DNA from 3 places in the Spirillospora sp. NPDC048824 genome. Region 1 is predicted to be linked to each of the others. Evidence: riboswitches for the same ligand, from Rfam matches in the RefSeq annotation. Region 1 holds a riboswitch; each other region holds the start of a gene.
What was found. A riboswitch is a leader RNA that binds a small molecule or an ion and turns the genes downstream of it on or off. The one in region 1 is predicted to bind thiamine pyrophosphate.
Positions count from the first base shown of each region.

Region 1 (5,591 bases):
CGCCGGCCATGATGTCGGTGTTCTTGCCGACCACGCAGCCGCGCAGGTTCGTCGACGGCGCGACGAACACGTTGTCGTGGACGATGGCGCGGTGCAGGAACGCGCCCTCCTTCACCACCACGTTGCTGCCGAGGACTGTGTACTCCCGCAGTTCGACGCCCGCCTCGACCTTGGCGTAGTCGCCGATGTAGAGCGGGCCCTTCAGGACGGCCTCGGAGTCGATCTCGGCGCCTTCGGCGACCCAGACGCCGGGTGACACCTCGAACCCGTCCAGGTCGATGCCGACCGCCCCCGACAGCATGTCGGCCTGCGCCTTGAGGTAGCTCTCGTGGGTGCCGACGTCCTCCCAGTAGCAGTCGGCGATGTACCCGAACAGCGGTGCGCCTTCGGCCAGCAGCTTGGGGAACACGTCCCCGGACCAGTCGACCGGCTCCCCCGGCGCGACGTGCTCCAGGACCTCCGGCTCCATCACGTAGATGCCGGTGTTGACGGTGTCGGAGAACACCTGGCCCCACGTGGGCTTCTCCAGGAACCGCTGCACGCGGCCCTCGTCGTCCACGATGATGATGCCGAACTCCAGCGGGTTCGGGACGCGTTTGAGCCCGATCGTGACGAGGGCGCCGTTCTCCTCGTGGAACCGCACCATGTCGGTCAGATCGATGTCGGTGAGCGCGTCACCGGAGATCACCAGGAACCGGTCGTCGCGCAGCGCCTCCTCGGCGTTCTTGACGCTGCCGGCGGTGCCGAGCGGGATCTCCTCCGTCGCGTAGCTCAGCGACATGCCGAGTTCCTCGCCGTCGCCGAAGTAGTTGCGGATCAGCGCGGCCAGGAACTGGACGGTGACGACGGTCTCGCTGAACCCGTGCTTCTTCAGCAGCCGCAGCACATGCTCCATGATCGGCCGGTTGACGAGCGGAAGCAGGGGCTTGGGCTGGTTGGCGGTCATCGGACGCAGCCGCGTCCCCTCGCCTCCCGCCATCACGACGGCCTTCATCGGGGGGTCTCAGCTCCCTTCTGGTCGCCGGCCGACGGATCCGCGCCCGGTCCCCCCGGCTCATCCGGTTCCGGCGCGGGGCCCGGCCCGGAGGCCGGGGACGAGCTGCGGCCGGCCAGCACAAGTTGCCGCGTCTGCGTCCAGTAGAGGACGGCCGCCCACCAGTACAGGCCCGTTCCCCAGACGGCGAACGACCATCCGGTGACCTTCGCCGCGGTCGCCGCGCCGCCGTCGTGGTCGCCCAGCAGCAGCAGCGGGAACGCGTACAGCAGGCACATCGTCCCGGCCTTGCCGATGAAGTGCACCGGAAGCGTCCCGCTGTACCCGAGCCGCCGGACGATCGGCGCGATCGGCAGGATCGCGAACTCGCGGGCCACCAGCACCAGCACCAGCCACAGCGGGATGATGTCGCGGATCGTGAGCCCGATGAGCGTCGCCAGGATGTAGAGGCGGTCGGCCGCCGGGTCGAGGACCGTCCCGAGCCTGCTCATCTGGTTCAGTGCGCGCGCCAGCTTGCCGTCCAGCCAGTCGGACAGTCCCGCGAAGACGAGCACGCCGAGGGCCCACCAGTCCGCCTCGACGAGCACGAGCCACAGGAACAGCGGGACGCCCACGAGCCGGGCCAGGCTCAGGCTGTTCGGCACCGTGAAGATCCGGTCCTGCGGGGCTCCCTGCTGTGTGCTCACCGACGCGTTCGCCTCCCCTGGTCCCTTGATCCTGACCCTACCGGTAAGGGTTGTGAAAGCCCCCGATGACGTCGCCCGCAGCGGCCGCCGGCACCCGGGGCGGGCCGGACCCGATCCTCTCCCCGGCCCGCACGCCCTGAGCGCCGCGGGACCGGGAGGTCACCGCGGGCTGACGGCGTCCGCGAGCGGGAGGACGGCCGTGACGACGAAACCGCCGCCGTCTCCCGGGCCGGCGTCGAGCGTCCCGCCGACGCTGCGCGCCCGCTCGATCATCCCGAGGATCCCGAAACCCTCGGGAGCCGTGCCGGACGATCCCGTCCCGTCGTCGGCGACCCGGACGACGAGGCCTCCCGCGTCGCGGGTCAGGCGCACCTCCACGCGCCGCGCCGCCGCGTGCTTGACGACGTTGGTCAGGGCCTCCTGGACGATCCGGTACGCCGCGACGCCGATCTCCGGCGGCAGCGGCCCGGCACCGGCGTCGCCGGGCCCCTCCCGCCGGGAATCGGCGTCGAACCCGACCTCGATCCCGGTGGCGCGCGCCGCCCGCACCAGGTCGGCGATCCCGTCCGGGCCGGGCAGCGTCCCGGAGGTCTCGACGTCGGTGCCGCGCAGGACCTGCAGGGTGCCGCGCAGTTCCGTGCGGGCGTCGCGGCACGTCTGCGCGATCGCCCCGAACACGTCCGCCAGCTCCGCCCGGTCGAGCGGCCGGTCGGCGTGCAGCAGGTGGGAGGCGGCCCCGGCCTGGACGCCGATGACCGTGATGCTGTGGGCGAGGAGGTCGTGCAGGTCCCGGGCGATCCGCAGCCGCTCCTCGGCGACCCGGCGCCGGGCCTCCTCCTCCCGCGTCCGCTCGGCCCGCTCGGCCCGCTCGGTGATCGTCGCCAACCGGGCCCGGTGCACCCGCCATACCTGGACGGCGATCACGACGGCCACGACGGCCTCGATGACCGCGATCTGCTCCCGCAGCGAACCGCCGCCGGCCCGCATCGCCATCCCGAACACGCACACGGCCAGCAGGAACGCCACCACGGTGACGACGGCCCGCACCCGGCGCCCGAGCACCGCGTAGGCGAACAGCGCGATCACCTCGGCGGGCACCAGCGCGTGGTGCTGGAACTGCGCCAGGTGATAGGGCAGCACCAGGATCACCAGGGCGACCAGACCCGGGGCGGGCCACCTCCTGATCAGCGCGAGCGGGACGTGCGCGGCGATCAGCAGCAGAGCGCCGGGCACGTCCAGCGCCCGCACACCGGGCCACATGACCGCCACCACGGCCGCGACGGCCGCCAGCAGCGTCGTGAGCAGGGCGTCTCTCGCCGTCACACCGATCCGGGGCACCACCACGCGCCCATCTTCCCCGACGCCCGCGCCCCGCGCGAACCGCCTCGGCCCTGGTTCTGCGGACCCGTCACGAAGGGCCGGCGGTCTCCGCCCCCCGCCGCACCCGAGATCCGCGAGGTGCCGGTCAGGTGTCCGGGGTGCAGGTGAGGACGGGTTTCACGTCCAGGATCGGGGTGCCGTCCAGGGCCTCCAGGTCCCGGACGCGCAGGCGGTTCCCCGCGGCCTCCAAAATCTCGACCGGGTGCAGCCCGATCGGGTTCGGGCGGTCCGGTGAGCGGGTCGCGAAGACGCCGCGCATCGGGGCGGCGGGGTCGTCGCGCGGATGGACCCGCAGGACGTCGCGCGGTGACAGGTGCAGCCAGGTCAGGACGAAGACCCGGTCGCCCGGCCGCAGGCCGTCGAGGGCGTCGAGGACGGACGGCTCGAAGACCAGCCACGCCTCGGGTGAGCCCTCCGGCCCCTGTTTGGGCGCGGCGGCGCGGTCGGTCAGCGTGGACTCGACGTGGCCGACCGCGGTCACGGTGAAATCGTCGGGCATGCGTCCGATTCTCTCAGGCCGCCCCTATCCCATGGACGCCGGTTGCGGCAACCGGGGTACGCCGGGTTAGCGTCGGGGGCGACAGATCGCGGGGGTCCGGCGAACCGGGCTGAGATAGCGGCTGGGACGGCCGCTGACCGCATGAACCTGACCGGGTAATGCCGGCGTAGGGAGAGATCGAGTCGTCATGACCGAACCTGTGGTTCCAGCCGCCCGCAAGATCTACCTCCAGGGCTCGCGCCCGGAGATCCGCGTCCCGATGCGGGAGGTGCCGCTCACCGGCGGCGACGCCGTCGTCCTGTACGACACGTCCGGGCCGTACACCGATCCCGGACACGAGACCGACCTCCGCAGGGGGCTGCCGCCCCTGCGGGAACCGTGGATCGCCGAGCGCCGCACGGCCGGCGGCGCGGTGACGCAGCGGGCCTGCGCGCGGCGCGGGGAGATCACGCCGGAGATGGAGTTCGCGGCGCTGCGGGAGGGCGTGGCGCCGGAGTTCGTCCGGGACGAGCTCGCGGCCGGACGCGCCGTCCTGCCCGCCAACGTCAACCATCCCGAGATCGAGCCGATGGTCATCGGCCGGAACTTCCTCGTCAAGGTGAACGCGAACATCGGCAACTCCGCGGTCGTGTCGTCGATCGAGGACGAGGTCGAGAAGATGACGTGGGCGACCCGCTGGGGCGCCGACACGATCATGGACCTGTCGACGGGCCGCGACATCCACACGACGCGCGAGTGGATCCTGCGCAACTCGCCGGTGCCGGTCGGGACGGTCCCGCTGTACCAGGCCGTGGAGAAGGTGGGCGGCGATCCGGCCGAGCTGACCTACGAGATCTTCCGCGACACGGTGATCGAGCAGGCCGAGCAGGGCGTCGACTACATGACCGTCCACGCGGGGGTGCTGCTCCGGTACGTGCCTCTGACGGCGCGCCGCAAGACCGGCATCGTGTCGCGCGGCGGGTCGATCATGGCGGCGTGGTGCCTGGCGCATCACGAGGAGAACTTCCTCTACACCCGCTTCCGGGAGCTCTGCGAGATCTTCGCGGCCTACGACGTCACCTGGTCGCTCGGGGACGGGCTGCGTCCCGGCTCGATCGCCGACGCCAACGACGAGGCGCAGTTCGCCGAGCTGCGCACCCAGGGCGAGCTGACGCGGATCGCGGCGGAGTACGGCAACCAGGTGATGAACGAGGGGCCCGGGCACGTCCCGATGCACAAGATCAAGGAGAACGTCGACCTGCAGCAGGAGTGGTGCGACGGCGCGCCGTTCTACACGCTCGGGCCGCTGACCACCGACATCGCGCCCGGCTACGACCACATCACCTCGGCGATCGGCGCCGCGATGATCGGCTGGCACGGCACCGCGATGCTCTGCTACGTCACGCCGAAGGAGCATCTCGGCCTGCCGGACCGCGACGACGTCAAGGCCGGCGTCATCGCCTACAAGATCGCCGCGCACGCCGCGGACCTGGCGAAGGGGCATCCGGGCGCGCAGGCGTGGGACGACGCGCTGTCGGAGGCGCGGTTCGACTTCCGGTGGGAGGACCAGTTCAACCTGTCCCTCGACCCGGACACCGCCCGCGCGTTCCATGACGCGACACTCCCGGCCGCCCCGGCGAAGACCGCGCACTTCTGCTCGATGTGCGGGCCGCACTTCTGCTCGATGAAGATCACCCGGGACGTCCGGCGGTACGCCGGCGAGCGCGGCCTGGCCGAGGACGAGGCCCTCGGCGCGGGGATGCGGGAGAAGGCCGAGGAGTTCAACGCCGCGGGCGGGCGCGTCTACCTGCCGCTCTCCCCCGGCGGTTCCTGACCCGGCGGCGCGGGCCCGGCACGGGCCGGAGCGGGAACGGCGGGCCCGCCGCGGAACCGTCCGCGGCGGGCCTCCGCATCCCCGGGAAGGGGCATCGGTCCGCCGCGGCTAGTATCAGGGGACCGTTCCAAAGCCGCGGATCCCCCCGAATCGCCGCCGGCCCGTTGACCCGCCGGGAAGGACCCACGACCGAGGTGACCAGCGACGACACGCCGATGG
Region 1 covers NZ_JBICUS010000013.1:203,231-208,821, forward strand. The annotation lists gene ACGFIS_RS25465 (sugar phosphate nucleotidyltransferase) at 1-994, opposite strand, end outside; gene ACGFIS_RS25470 (CDP-alcohol phosphatidyltransferase family protein) at 991-1,680, opposite strand; gene ACGFIS_RS25475 (sensor histidine kinase) at 1,840-3,003, opposite strand; gene tsaA (tRNA (N6-threonylcarbamoyladenosine(37)-N6)-methyltransferase TrmO) at 3,146-3,559, opposite strand; TPP riboswitch at 3,638-3,751, shown strand; gene thiC (phosphomethylpyrimidine synthase ThiC) at 3,747-5,372, shown strand; gene ACGFIS_RS25490 (TetR/AcrR family transcriptional regulator) at 5,567-5,591, shown strand, end outside.

Region 2 (5,591 bases), on a different contig from region 1:
TCCAGCCGTATTCCAGCCGTGGTCCGGATCCGCGCGGCCCGGCGTCACCAGTGCGGGGGGCGGTCCTCCAGGAGGCGCGAGTCGTCGTCGCCGCCGCGCCATTCGCCCCATCCGACGTCGGTGTCGTCGGAGGTCTGGTCGGGCAGGATCTCCAGCTCGTCGCCGAGATTCACCGGCCGGTCGTCGTCGGGTCCCACGCTCATGATCCCATTGTCCGCGATCGGGCCCCGGCCCGCACCGTGATACGGGTCAAATCCCCACACGGAGGTCAGCCGGCGAGCCGGCGGGCGAACTCCGCCGCGGCGGCGCCCGGATCGCCGGCCTCGGTGATCGCCCGTACCACCACGACCCGGCCCGCGCCCGCGGCCGTCACCGCACCGAGGTTGCCGAGGTCGATCCCGCCGATCGCGAACCAGGGGCGGGCGACGCGCTGCGCCGCGACGTATTCGAGCAGCTTGGGGCCGGGCGCGGGACGGCCCGGTTTGGTCGGGGTCGGCCACACCGGGCCGGCGCAGAAGTAGTCGACGCCCGGCTCGGCGGCGGCCGCGGACGCCTGCTCGCCCGAGTGCGTGGACCGGCCGATCAGCATGTCGCCGCCGACGATCTCCCGGGCGGCGGCCACCGGCAGGTCGTCCTGGCCGAGATGCAGCACGTCGGCGCGGACGGCGTGCGCGACGTCGGCCCGGTCGTTGACCGCGAGCAGTGCCCCGTGCCGGTCGCAGGCCGCCCGGAAGGTCTCCAGGTACTCCATCTCCTGCCGGGCCTCCAGGCCCTTCTGGCGGAGCTGGACGAGGTCGACGCCGCCCGCGAGCACGGCGTCCAGGAAGGCGGGCAGGTCCCCCTGGCGCTCTCTCGCGTCCGTGCAGAGGTAGAGGCGGGACCGGCTGAGCCGGGCGCGCAGCGCGACGGCGCGTTCGGAGGGGAGATGCCTGGACACGGCCGGAGTCCGTCCTTCCACAGGAGAGATCGCGGGGTCGCGCGGCGGTCACGTCCCGCCGCGCACGACCCCGCGATCGTGTCACGTGCCTTGTCTTCCGCCGGATCCCGGGGGCGGCCCTCGGCCGGACGGCGCGGGCGCCCTAGAAGGCCAGCGCCTGGGCGCGGCGGCGGACCTCGGTCCCCCGGTTCTCCGTGAGCGCGTCCACGGGCGTCCCCGGCAGAGTGTCGTCGGCGGTGAACAGCCAGCGGATCGTCTCCACGTCGTCGTAGCCCGCGTCCGACAGGAGCGTCAGCGTGCCCGGCAGCCCCTTGATGACCTGACCGTCCTTGATGAAGGCGGCGGGCACCATGGGGGTTCCTTCCCGGCGCACCGCCAGGAGCCTGCGCTCGCTGATGAGCTGCTTGATCCGGTTGGGCTTGATCCCGAGTCGTTCGGCGGCCTCCCGCAGGGAGAGCCATTCGCCCGCGAGGGCGTCGGTCCGGGGGTCGAGTGCGCTGTCAACGGTTGCGTGCATCTGCGTCACGCCCCCTTGCTACCACTCCTTCGGAACCCTCAAACCCCCTGCACAGCCGTAACGTCCCGGCGTTGATCGCCTTCAGCGAACGGCCTGCCGGAGGGGCACGCCGGGGTCGGCGATCGCGCCGGGGTCCACGGGCGTCCCGGCGGCGATGACGCGCCGCGCCTGCACCAGGTCGCGCGGCCGGTCGACGGTGAGGACCGCGTCGAGGCGGTCGCCGGTCAGCCACGCCACCGCCCATTTGCGGCCGGCCGGGTCGCCGCGGTGGACGATCCGCTCGGACGCGGCGTGACTGCCCGTGTACTGCACCATGCGGCCGAACTGCTCGGACCAGAAGTACGGGGCGGCGTCGTACACGGCGTCCTCGCCGAGGAGCGTCGCGGCGGCCACCTCGGGGGCGTTGAGGGCGGTGTCCCAGTGCTCGACGAGGAGCCGCCGCCCGTACCGCCGCGACCACCACGCGGCGCAGTCGCCGACGGCCACGACGTCCGGGCGCAGCGAGCCGGGCTCCTCCTCGCCCTGGTAGGCGCGGAACGAGCCGTCGGTCACCACGCCGCGCTCCAGCAGCAGCCCCGAGTCCTCCAGCCAGGACAGGGCGGGCCGGACGCCGATGCCGGCGACGACCTCGTCCGCCTCGATCCGGGTGCCGTCGGCCAGCAGGAGACCGCCGTCCTGCACGGCCGCGACCTTGACGCCGGTGCGCAGCTCGACGCCCGCCTCGGCGTACCACGGGACGGTGAGCGCGCCCACCTCGGGACCGATCGCGCCCTCGAGCGGGGTGTCGGCGGCCTCGACGACGGTCACGGCGCAGCCCTTCCCGGCTGCGGTGGTGGCGACCTCGGCGCCGATCCAGCCCGCCCCCACGATGACGATCCGCGCGCCCCCGGTGAGCCGGGACCGCAGCTCGCGGGCCTCGTCGACGGTGCGCAGGACGTGCTGGCGCCCGTCCCCCGGCAGCGTGACCGGGACGGCGCCGGTCGCGATGACCAGCCCGTCGAACGGAAGATCGCCCACCGTGGACGCGACGATGCCGCCGCGTCCCGGTTCGTCCAGGCGCAGGCCGGTGGCGCGCTCGCCGAGCAGCAGGTCGCAGCGCATGGCGTCCCAGTCGACGTCGACCGTCGTGTCGTCGGAGTCGCCCGCGAGGACGGCCTTGGACAGCGGCGGCCGGTCGTAGGGCCGGTGCCGTTCCGCCGAGACGAGGGTCAGCGCGCCCTCGTACCCCTTGTTCCTCAGGACCTCCACGGCGCGCACGCCGGCCAGCCCTCCGCCCACGACGATGACCCTGTCCATAAGGTCACCCTAACGGGGCGCGATCGAGGCTCGGACGATCGTCCAGACAGCTGCGCACGCTACCGAGGTCGTAGAGTGGAACCGGATAAAACAGCAGAAGCGCGGGAGTCCGGTGCGACCGGGCTGAGAGGGCGGCTGGAACGGGCCGCCGACCGCCACGACCTGATCCGGATCATGCCGGCGAAGGGAGCGCGCATGGAGATCGTGATCATAGGCGCCGGGGTCATCGGCCTGGCCACCGCCTGGCGGGCCGCGGCGGCCGGCGCCCGCGTCACCCTGGTCGATCCGGAGCCCGCGAGCGGCGCGTCATCGGTGGCGGCGGGCATGCTGACACCCGTCAGCGAGGTGACCTACGGCGAGGAGCCGCTGCTGCGGCTCGGCCTCGCCTCCCGCGACCGGTACGGCGCGTTCGCCGCCGAACTGGAGGAGCTGACCGGCCTGGAGACCGGCTACCGCACCGACGGGATCCTCCAGGTCGCGTTCGACTCCGACGACCTGACGTACCTGGACGAGCTGCGCCGCTTCCAGGAGAGCCTCGGCATCCCCGCCGAGGCGCTGACCGGGCGGGAGTGCCGGAGGCTGGAGCCCATGCTCGCCCCCGGCGTCCGCGGCGGCCTGCACGCCCCCGAGGACGGCTCGATCGACCCGCGCAGACTGACCACGGCCCTGCTGGCCGCGGCCGGGAAGACGGGCGTCCGGCTCGTCCGGCGCCGGGCCGCCGGCATCGCCGTGGCGAACGACGCGGCCGCCGGGGCACGGCTGGACGACGGGACGGTGATCCCCGCCGACCGGGTGCTGCTGGCCGCCGGCCCGTGGTCGGGCGACCTCGACGGCCTGCCTCCCGGGACCGTTCCACCCGTCCGCCCGGTGAAGGGCCAGGTGATCCGCCTCCGCACCCGGACGCCGTTCCTCGGCCGCGCCACGCGGGGGCTGGTGAAGGGCTCCTCGGTCTACCTGGTGCCGCGCGCGGACGGCGAGATCGTCCTCGGCGCCACGCAGGAGGAACTCGGCTTCGACACGCGCGTCACCGCCGGCGGACTCTGGGAGCTGCTGCGGGACGCCCGCGAGCTGGTACCCGGCATCACCGAACTGGAGTTCGCCGAGGTCTCGGCCGGACTGCGTCCCGGCTCCCCCGACAACGCGCCAGTGATGGGCCCGTCCGCGCTCCCCGGCCTCGTCGTCGGCACCGGGCATTTCCGCAACGGCATCCTGCTGACCCCGGTGAGCGCCGACATCCTGTCGGCGATGCTCCTGGACGAGCCCGTCCCCGGCGTCGCCGCGCCGTTCTCCCCCGGCCGCTTCTCCGCCGAGGTGCGCTGATGGCCGAGGTGCGCTGATGAAGGTGTTCGTCAACGGCGAGCCGCGCGAGCTGCCCGAGGGCGCCAGCGTGGCCGAGGTGGTCGCGTCCGTCACCGCCGCCGGGACCGGCGTGGCCGCCGCGCTGAACGACGAGGTCGTCCGGCGTTCCGCGTGGGAGTCGACGGCCCTGCGCGACGGCGACAGGCTCGAAGTGCTCACGGCGGTCCAAGGAGGCTGAAGGTGGACGACGACAGGCTGGTCATCGCGGGCGAGGAGCTCGGCTCGCGGCTGATCATGGGGACCGGGGGCGCGCCCAGCATGCGGGTGCTGCGGGAGGCGCTCACCGCGTCCGGGACGGAGCTGACCACGGTCGCGATGCGGCGGGTGGACCCGTCCGCGCGCGGCTCGGTGCTGGACGTCCTGGCCGAGTGCGGGATCCGGGTGCTGCCGAACACGGCCGGCTGCTTCACTGCGGGCGAGGCGGTCCTCACCGCCAAGCTCGCCCGGGAGGCCCTCGGCACGAACTGGGTCAAGCTGGAGGTCATCGCCGACGAGCACACGCTGCTGCCCGACCCGATCGAGCTGGTCGACGCCGCGGAGCAGCTCGTCGACGACGGGTTCGCCGTGCTGCCGTACACCAATGACGACCCCGTCCTCGCGCGGCGCCTGGAGCAGGCCGGGTGCGCCGCCGTGATGCCGCTCGGCTCCCCGATCGGGTCGGGGCTCGGCATCCGCAACCCGCACAACATCGAGCTGATCGTCGAGCGGGCGGGCGTCCCGGTCATCCTGGACGCGGGCCTGGGCACCGCGTCCGACGCGGCCCTGGCCATGGAGCTGGGCTGCGACGCGGTCCTGCTCGCGACCGCCGTCACCCGCGCGCAGTCCCCCGCGCGGATGGCCGCCGCGATGCGGCACGCGGTCGAGGCCGGGCGGCTCGCGCGGCTGGCCGGGCGGATCCCCAAGCGCCGCTACGCCCAGGCGTCGTCGCCGTTCGAAGGCCTCGCCACGTCGTAGCAACGCTAAAGACTCGCTTATAGAAATATTCGCTAGACCTGAAATGTCGGCTTGGTGAGACTGGGGCGGTGCACCAGGCCGCGCCGCAACCCGGCACGTTCCTTCGGTGTTCGTGGAAACGTCCCATACCTAAGGTGCGTCACTATGCAGCAGGACAGCCCGCAGACGGCCGCGCCGGGCATCGACAAAATCGCGGTGGCCGCCGCCACGGTCACGGTGGTGCTCTGGGCCTCCGCGTTCGTCTCCATCCGCAGCGCCGGCGCCGAGTACAGCCCCGGCGCCCTCGCCCTGGGCCGCCTCCTCTCCGGGACGGTCGTGCTGGGCGCGCTGTGGCTCGTCCGGCGCGAAGGACTTCCGCCCAGGGGCGCCTGGCCGGGCATCATCGCCGCGGGCATCCTGTGGTTCGGCGCCTACATGGTCGCCCTGAACTGGGGCGAGCAACTGGTGGACGCGGGCACCGCGGCCCTGATCGTCAACATCGGGCCCATCCTCATCGCGCTCCTCGGCGGCTGGCTGCTGAAGGAGGGG
Region 2 covers NZ_JBICUS010000003.1:397,918-403,508, forward strand. The annotation lists gene ACGFIS_RS08255 (hypothetical protein) at 45-203, opposite strand; gene thiE (thiamine phosphate synthase) at 269-937, opposite strand; gene ACGFIS_RS08265 (Rv2175c family DNA-binding protein) at 1,080-1,454, opposite strand; gene ACGFIS_RS08270 (NAD(P)/FAD-dependent oxidoreductase) at 1,536-2,750, opposite strand; TPP riboswitch at 2,842-2,956, shown strand; gene thiO (glycine oxidase ThiO) at 2,946-4,070, shown strand; gene thiS (sulfur carrier protein ThiS) at 4,087-4,287, shown strand; gene ACGFIS_RS08285 (thiazole synthase) at 4,344-5,063, shown strand; gene ACGFIS_RS08290 (DMT family transporter) at 5,208-5,591, shown strand, end outside.
Region 2: another riboswitch for thiamine pyrophosphate. It lies ahead of thiO (glycine oxidase ThiO); the one in region 1 lies ahead of thiC (phosphomethylpyrimidine synthase ThiC).

Region 3 (5,591 bases), on a different contig from region 1:
TCGTGGCGACGGCGGCGCGGCGGTCGGTGTCGGCCAGCTCGTCCCACCGGTTGACCAGCGTGGACGCGAACCCCTGCACGACCGTGATCGGGGTGCGCAGCTCGTGGCTGGTCGTCGCGAGGAACAGGTCCTTGGCCTCTTCGAGCGCCTTCGCCTCCGACACGTCGCGGAAGTCGACGACCAGCTCGCCCGTCTCCTCGATCTCGGCGGCCAGCACGTTCAGCCACGTCCCCGACTCCAGCCGGAACGTCAGCATCTCCCCGAGCGCGGGCATGTCGAACGGCAGCGGGCGCCCGATCGCGTCCTCCGGCGGGATGCCGGTGAGGGTGTGCGCGGCGGGGTTCCACTGCCGGACGACGAGGTCGTGGTCCAGCACGGCGATGCCGTCGGCGCTGGAGTCGATGACGGCGCGCTCGTGCGCCCGCTGCCGGACGACCTCCGCGTAGGCGACGGCGTTGCCGACCGCGACCCCCGCGTGCCCGGCGAGCAGCTCCAGCAGCTCGAGCTCGGTGTGTCCGATCTTGCGGCCGGAGAAGAGCGCGTAGAGAGCGCCGTACGGCCGGTTCTGCAGGTACGACAGCCCGAGCGCGATCGTGTGCAGGCCGGACAGCTCCGACCAGATCAGGTCGCCGAGGCGCCGCTCGCCCGTCGCGAGCAGCACGGTCTTGCCGGACCGCAGCACCTCCCCGACCAGGCTCGACCGCAGGTCCGCGGACGTCCCGCGCATGTGCTCGGGCAGCCCGGACATGCTGACCAGCCGCAGCCGCTCGCCCTCGATCCGCACGAACCCGCCCGCGTCGGCGCCGGTCAGCTCGATCAGCGCCGCGGTGATCCGGTCGAGGACGACGGCCAGGTTCAGTTCCGCGTTCAGGTCGGCGACGATGTCGTTCAGCCGCCGGACGAGCCGGGCCCGCTCGGTCATGTGGTGCTGGACGATCTCGTCCTCGTCCACCGGGTGGTACACCCCGACCCAGCCGAGCAGGCTCCCGGACGGGTCTTTCAGCAGGCTCGTGTCGATCCGCACGTCGATCAGGCGGCCGTCCCGGTGGAACCTGCGGGTCGCGATCGAGATCTGCCCGCTCTCGCCCTCGCCCGTCCGCCGCGTGAGGAGCCGCTCCTGGACGGCGTTGTGCTCGGCCTTCAGCTCGTCCGGCACGATCGGCGGCACCCGCCCGGCCATCTCCTCGGCCGTCCAGCCGAACATGCGCTCGGCCGCCGGGTTCCACACCGTGACCCGGTGCCGCTGGTCAACGGCCACGATCGCGTCGGCGGCGCTCTCGATGACGGCGCGCGCGATCGGGTCGTGGACGTGGTGGTGCACGCCTGTCATCGTGCCACCGGCCCCCTGCGCTCGCCGGGTAACTTGCACCGAAACTTCCCACGTCACCCTTACCTTTTGGTAAGACTACCGCCGGGTAACCCTGCCGATCAGAAGCGTGGCCAGCCCGGACACCAGGAACGACAGCAGCGACGCGCTCATCCAGCTCTGCGGGGCGAAGTGCACGGCGTCCCGGACGCCCGTCCAGAAGCCCGCCCAGCCGTCGACGGTGCCGGGGTTGATGAGCTGGTAGACGACGAACCCGGCCGCCCAGGCGCCGATCATTCCCCAGCGTGACGGCGCCGTCCGCGACACGTCCCACCCGTCCAGGTGCGCGGCGTCCGCCACCGCGCCGTCCCGGCGGCGGCGCCCGAGGAAGAAGTCGGTGGCCAGAACGCCCAGCATCGGCACGAACACCGACCCGATCAGCGCCAGGAAGCCCGCATAGTCGCCGATGTCCAGGGCCAGCGCGAGGACGGTGATGGTGATGCCGAGCAGGACGCTCAGAACACGGCGGTCGGCGCGGGGCGCGAGGTTCTGGATGGACACGGCGGTGGAGTAGGTGTCGGCGAACGACTGGTCCGCCTCACGCAGCACGAACACCGCGAAGAACACGACGCCGAGCGTGGCGCCCAGGAACGGGTCGAAGACGTTCTCGGTGTTGCCCGCGACCAGCGCCAGCGCCAGCAGGCCGAGAACGTAGGCGACGATCTGCGTGACCGAGTAGCCGACGGCCGCGGCCCCGAACGCCGCGCGCTCCGTCCGCGAATGCCGGGTGTAGTCGGCGGCGACCGGCACCCACGAGATCGACACCGCGAGCGCCGCGTCCGCGCCGATCCAGAAACCGCCCCACGACCCCTGCGACAGGTCCGGCAGCGGCTCGCGGAGGATCTGGACGTAGAAGTACACCAGCGCGATCGCCACGGCGACCGTCACGTACCGGCGCAGCAGGCGGACCGACCCCAGCGGCCAGATCGTCAGCACCGTCGTGATCAGCCCGGCGGCGATCACGTAGCCCCAGCGGGGTATCCCGTCCCACAGCTCGGTCGCCGCGTCCGCGATGACGATCAGCTCGAACGTCCCCCAGCCGACGAGCTGCGCGATGTTCAGCACCGTGGGCGCGTACGACAGCTTCGCGCCGAACAGCCCGCGCAGCAGCACCATCGCCGGCTGCCCGGTGCGGGCTCCGGGGACGGCGGCGAGACCGAGCATCAGCCCGCCCAGAACCGTGCCGACCGCCATCGCGACGATGCCCGCCATGATCGACAGCGTCGGGTTGCCGTCGGTGTCGGGCGCCAGGACGGTGTACGCGCCGGAGAAGGCCAGCAGGCTGACCCCGAGGTTCGCCCAGAACGCGCCCTGGTCCCAGAACCCGAGGACCCTGGGGGCGGGCTCTTCGAGGGTGAAGGGCACTTCGTTCGGAGGCTTGACGTCGGACGCCACGGAACACACTCCCTACGCCGGCATTACCCGGACAGGTTCATGCGGTCGGCGACGCCTCGAAGGCCGCCCTCTCAGCCCGGCTGTGGCCCGAGCTCCCGCGGATATCGGCCGGCACATGTTCGGCCGGCCCTGTTTCAGACCAGATCGTACAAGGACCCGGCTTCCCCCAATAGGGCGCGGATCACCTCAAAGAGAACAGATCACACCGTCACGCCACAAACGGGGGACCGTCCCCGGCGCCCTCCATCGGACGTCCCGCCTCGGCCCAGCCCTGCATCCCGCCGTCGACGTTCTTGGCCAGCCAGCCCGCCTGGTTGAGCGCCACGGTGACCTGCGCGGACCGGGCCCCCGACCGGCAGATCACGAAGACCTCCTGGTCACGCGGGACCTCACCGGCACGGTCACCGAGCCGGCCCATGGGGATGTGGACCGCCTCCGGCGCGTGCCCGGCGTCCCACTCGTCCTGTTCCCGCACGTCCAGCAGGTAGGCGTCCTGCGGAACGTCAGCGGCCACCACGGCCGGCACGTCGTCCCCGAAATTCATCACACCCCCATGGAACCGTGCGAAGCACCCCTGCGTCGAATCACGCATGCGGTATCGGACGCTCCTTTTCGTGGCGCCCGGGCTGGCCGTGCTCCTCTCATCGGCCGCCTGCGGCGACGAACAGGCCAACGGAACCCCCGCCGACAAGCCTTCGGGCGCAACGTCCGTGCAGCCCTCCGACTCGCCGGCGGACACGCTCACCATCGATGTCAAGGCCTCCGCGGAGGCCCCCGCCAAGACCTGGACCCTGACCTGCGAACCGCCCGGCGGCGGCCATCCCAAGGCCGCCGAAGCCTGCGCGGCCCTGGCCAAGACCAAGGACCCGTTCAAGCCCGTCCCCAAGGACCAGATGTGCACCAAGATCTACGGCGGCCCCGAGGTCGCCACGGTCAAGGGCACCTGGAACGGCAAGGAGATCGACACCACGTTCACCCGCAAGGACGGCTGCCAGCTCCACCGCTGGACCCAGGTGGCCCCCCTCTTCGGCAACGTCCCCAAGGTCCGCTGAAGGAGCCCTCCCCGTTCCGGCTCGCTTCCGGACCCTGGTCGGCCTGCCCCCCTCCGAATACCGCCACCGAAGCCGCTCCGCCGCCCACGAACGACTCGCGCGGCCTTCTACTTGAGCAGGCGGGACATGCGGCGGTCGGCGAGGGGCTTGCCGCCTGTCTGGCAGGTGGGGCAGTACTGGAGGGACGAGTCGGCGAACGAGACCTCGCGGATGGTGTCGCCGCAGACGGGGCATTTCTGGCCGGTGCGGGCATGGACCCGCAGGCCGGTCTTCTTCTCGCCCTTGAGGTCCTGGGCTTCGAGGCCGCGTGAGCGTTCCACGGCGTCCCGGAGGGTGGCGACGATCGCCTCGTGCAGGGTGGCGACGTCGTCCTCCGTCAGGGACGCGGCGATCTTGAACGGGGACATCTTCGCGACGTGCAGCACCTCGTCGGAGTAGGCGTTGCCGATTCCGGCGATCACCTTCTGGTCGCGCAGCAGCCCCTTGATCTGGGTGCGCTTGCCGTTGACGATCGCGGCGAGCGCCCCGGGGGTGAAGGCGTCGTCCAGGGGGTCGGGGCCCAGCGACGCGACACCCGGCACGTCGGCGGGGTCGCGGACGACGTAGACGGCGAGGCCCTTCTTCGTGCCGGCCTCCGTCAGGTCGAAGCCGGAGCCGTCGTCCAGGTGGACGCGCAGGGCGAGGGGATTCTTGCCGCCGGGCCGGACGGGCCTGGACGGGATCTCGTCCCGCCAGCGCAGCCAGCCGGCGCGGGCCAGGTGGATCACCAGGTGCAGGCCGTCGACGTCCAGGTCGAGGAACTTGCCGTGCCTGGACGCGCCGGTGACGGTCAGCCCGCCGAGCGAGGTGACCGGCGGGTCGTAGGTCTTCAGCGCGGAGATGGCGAGAACATCGATCCGGGCGACGGCATGGCCGACCACGCGCTCCCGCAGGAACCCCGCCAGCGCCTCCACCTCTGGTAGCTCAGGCATGGCTTCAGTATCGGCGATGAAGTCGTCCACAGGGCTGTGGACGGCTGTGGAAAAGTTTGTGCACAACGTCGGATCCGCTTGCGTGTGCGGCTCTTTCGGGGTCGATACCTCAATGAATCCGGTCAAAGCGGCTGGAGGGGGGTCCGTGCGGCGGTCACACAGGGTGTGGATAACTTCCATGTAACGACCCTTGGGTAACCGCTGCGGAAGGCCTGTGAGGGCGACTCACCGGCCGGATTCCCAAGGTGTGACCGGGATCTCGAAATAACCCCTGGGGGGTAGGGGTTGCCCAGGACGCTCGGTTCTGCCAGCATGAGGATCAGAGATACCCCCCTAGGGTAATGAGCAAGGGAGACATCAGATGAGCACCGCCACCTACACCGTCACCGGGATGACCTGCGGCCACTGCGTCAGCTCCGTCACCGAGGAGGTCGAGCAGATCGCCGGCGTGACCGGCGTCGACGTCGACCTGCCGACCGGCCGGGTGACCGTGACGAGCGACACGCCCCTCGACGACGCCCTGGTCAAGGACGCCGTCGAAGAGGCCGGTTACGAACTGAAGTCATGAGCGGCGCGCATCTCGCGTCCAGGCGGGGTGCGTCCCAGATGTTCGAGCGGAGTGGATCGGCATGAACAGCGCGACCAAAGTGGGGGCCTACGCCGTGGGCCTGGCCGTGGTCTTCGGCGGGGCCGCCGGGATCGGCAAGGTCGTCGGACCCGTCGGGGCCACGGCCGAGACCGCGTCCCATGAAGGCGCGGGTCACGGCGGCGAAGGCGGGGGGCACGGCGCCGCGGCGTCCCCTGTGC
Region 3 covers NZ_JBICUS010000010.1:197,713-203,303, reverse strand. The annotation lists gene ACGFIS_RS21665 (PAS domain-containing protein) at 1-1,330, opposite strand, end outside; gene ACGFIS_RS21660 (purine-cytosine permease family protein) at 1,406-2,761, opposite strand; TPP riboswitch at 2,754-2,870, opposite strand; gene ACGFIS_RS21655 (rhodanese-like domain-containing protein) at 2,970-3,305, opposite strand; gene ACGFIS_RS21650 (SSI family serine proteinase inhibitor) at 3,376-3,813, shown strand; gene ACGFIS_RS21645 (Fpg/Nei family DNA glycosylase) at 3,921-4,784, opposite strand; gene ACGFIS_RS21640 (heavy-metal-associated domain-containing protein) at 5,146-5,352, shown strand; gene ACGFIS_RS21635 (hypothetical protein) at 5,414-5,591, shown strand, end outside.
Region 3: another riboswitch for thiamine pyrophosphate. It lies ahead of ACGFIS_RS21660 (purine-cytosine permease family protein); the one in region 1 lies ahead of thiC (phosphomethylpyrimidine synthase ThiC).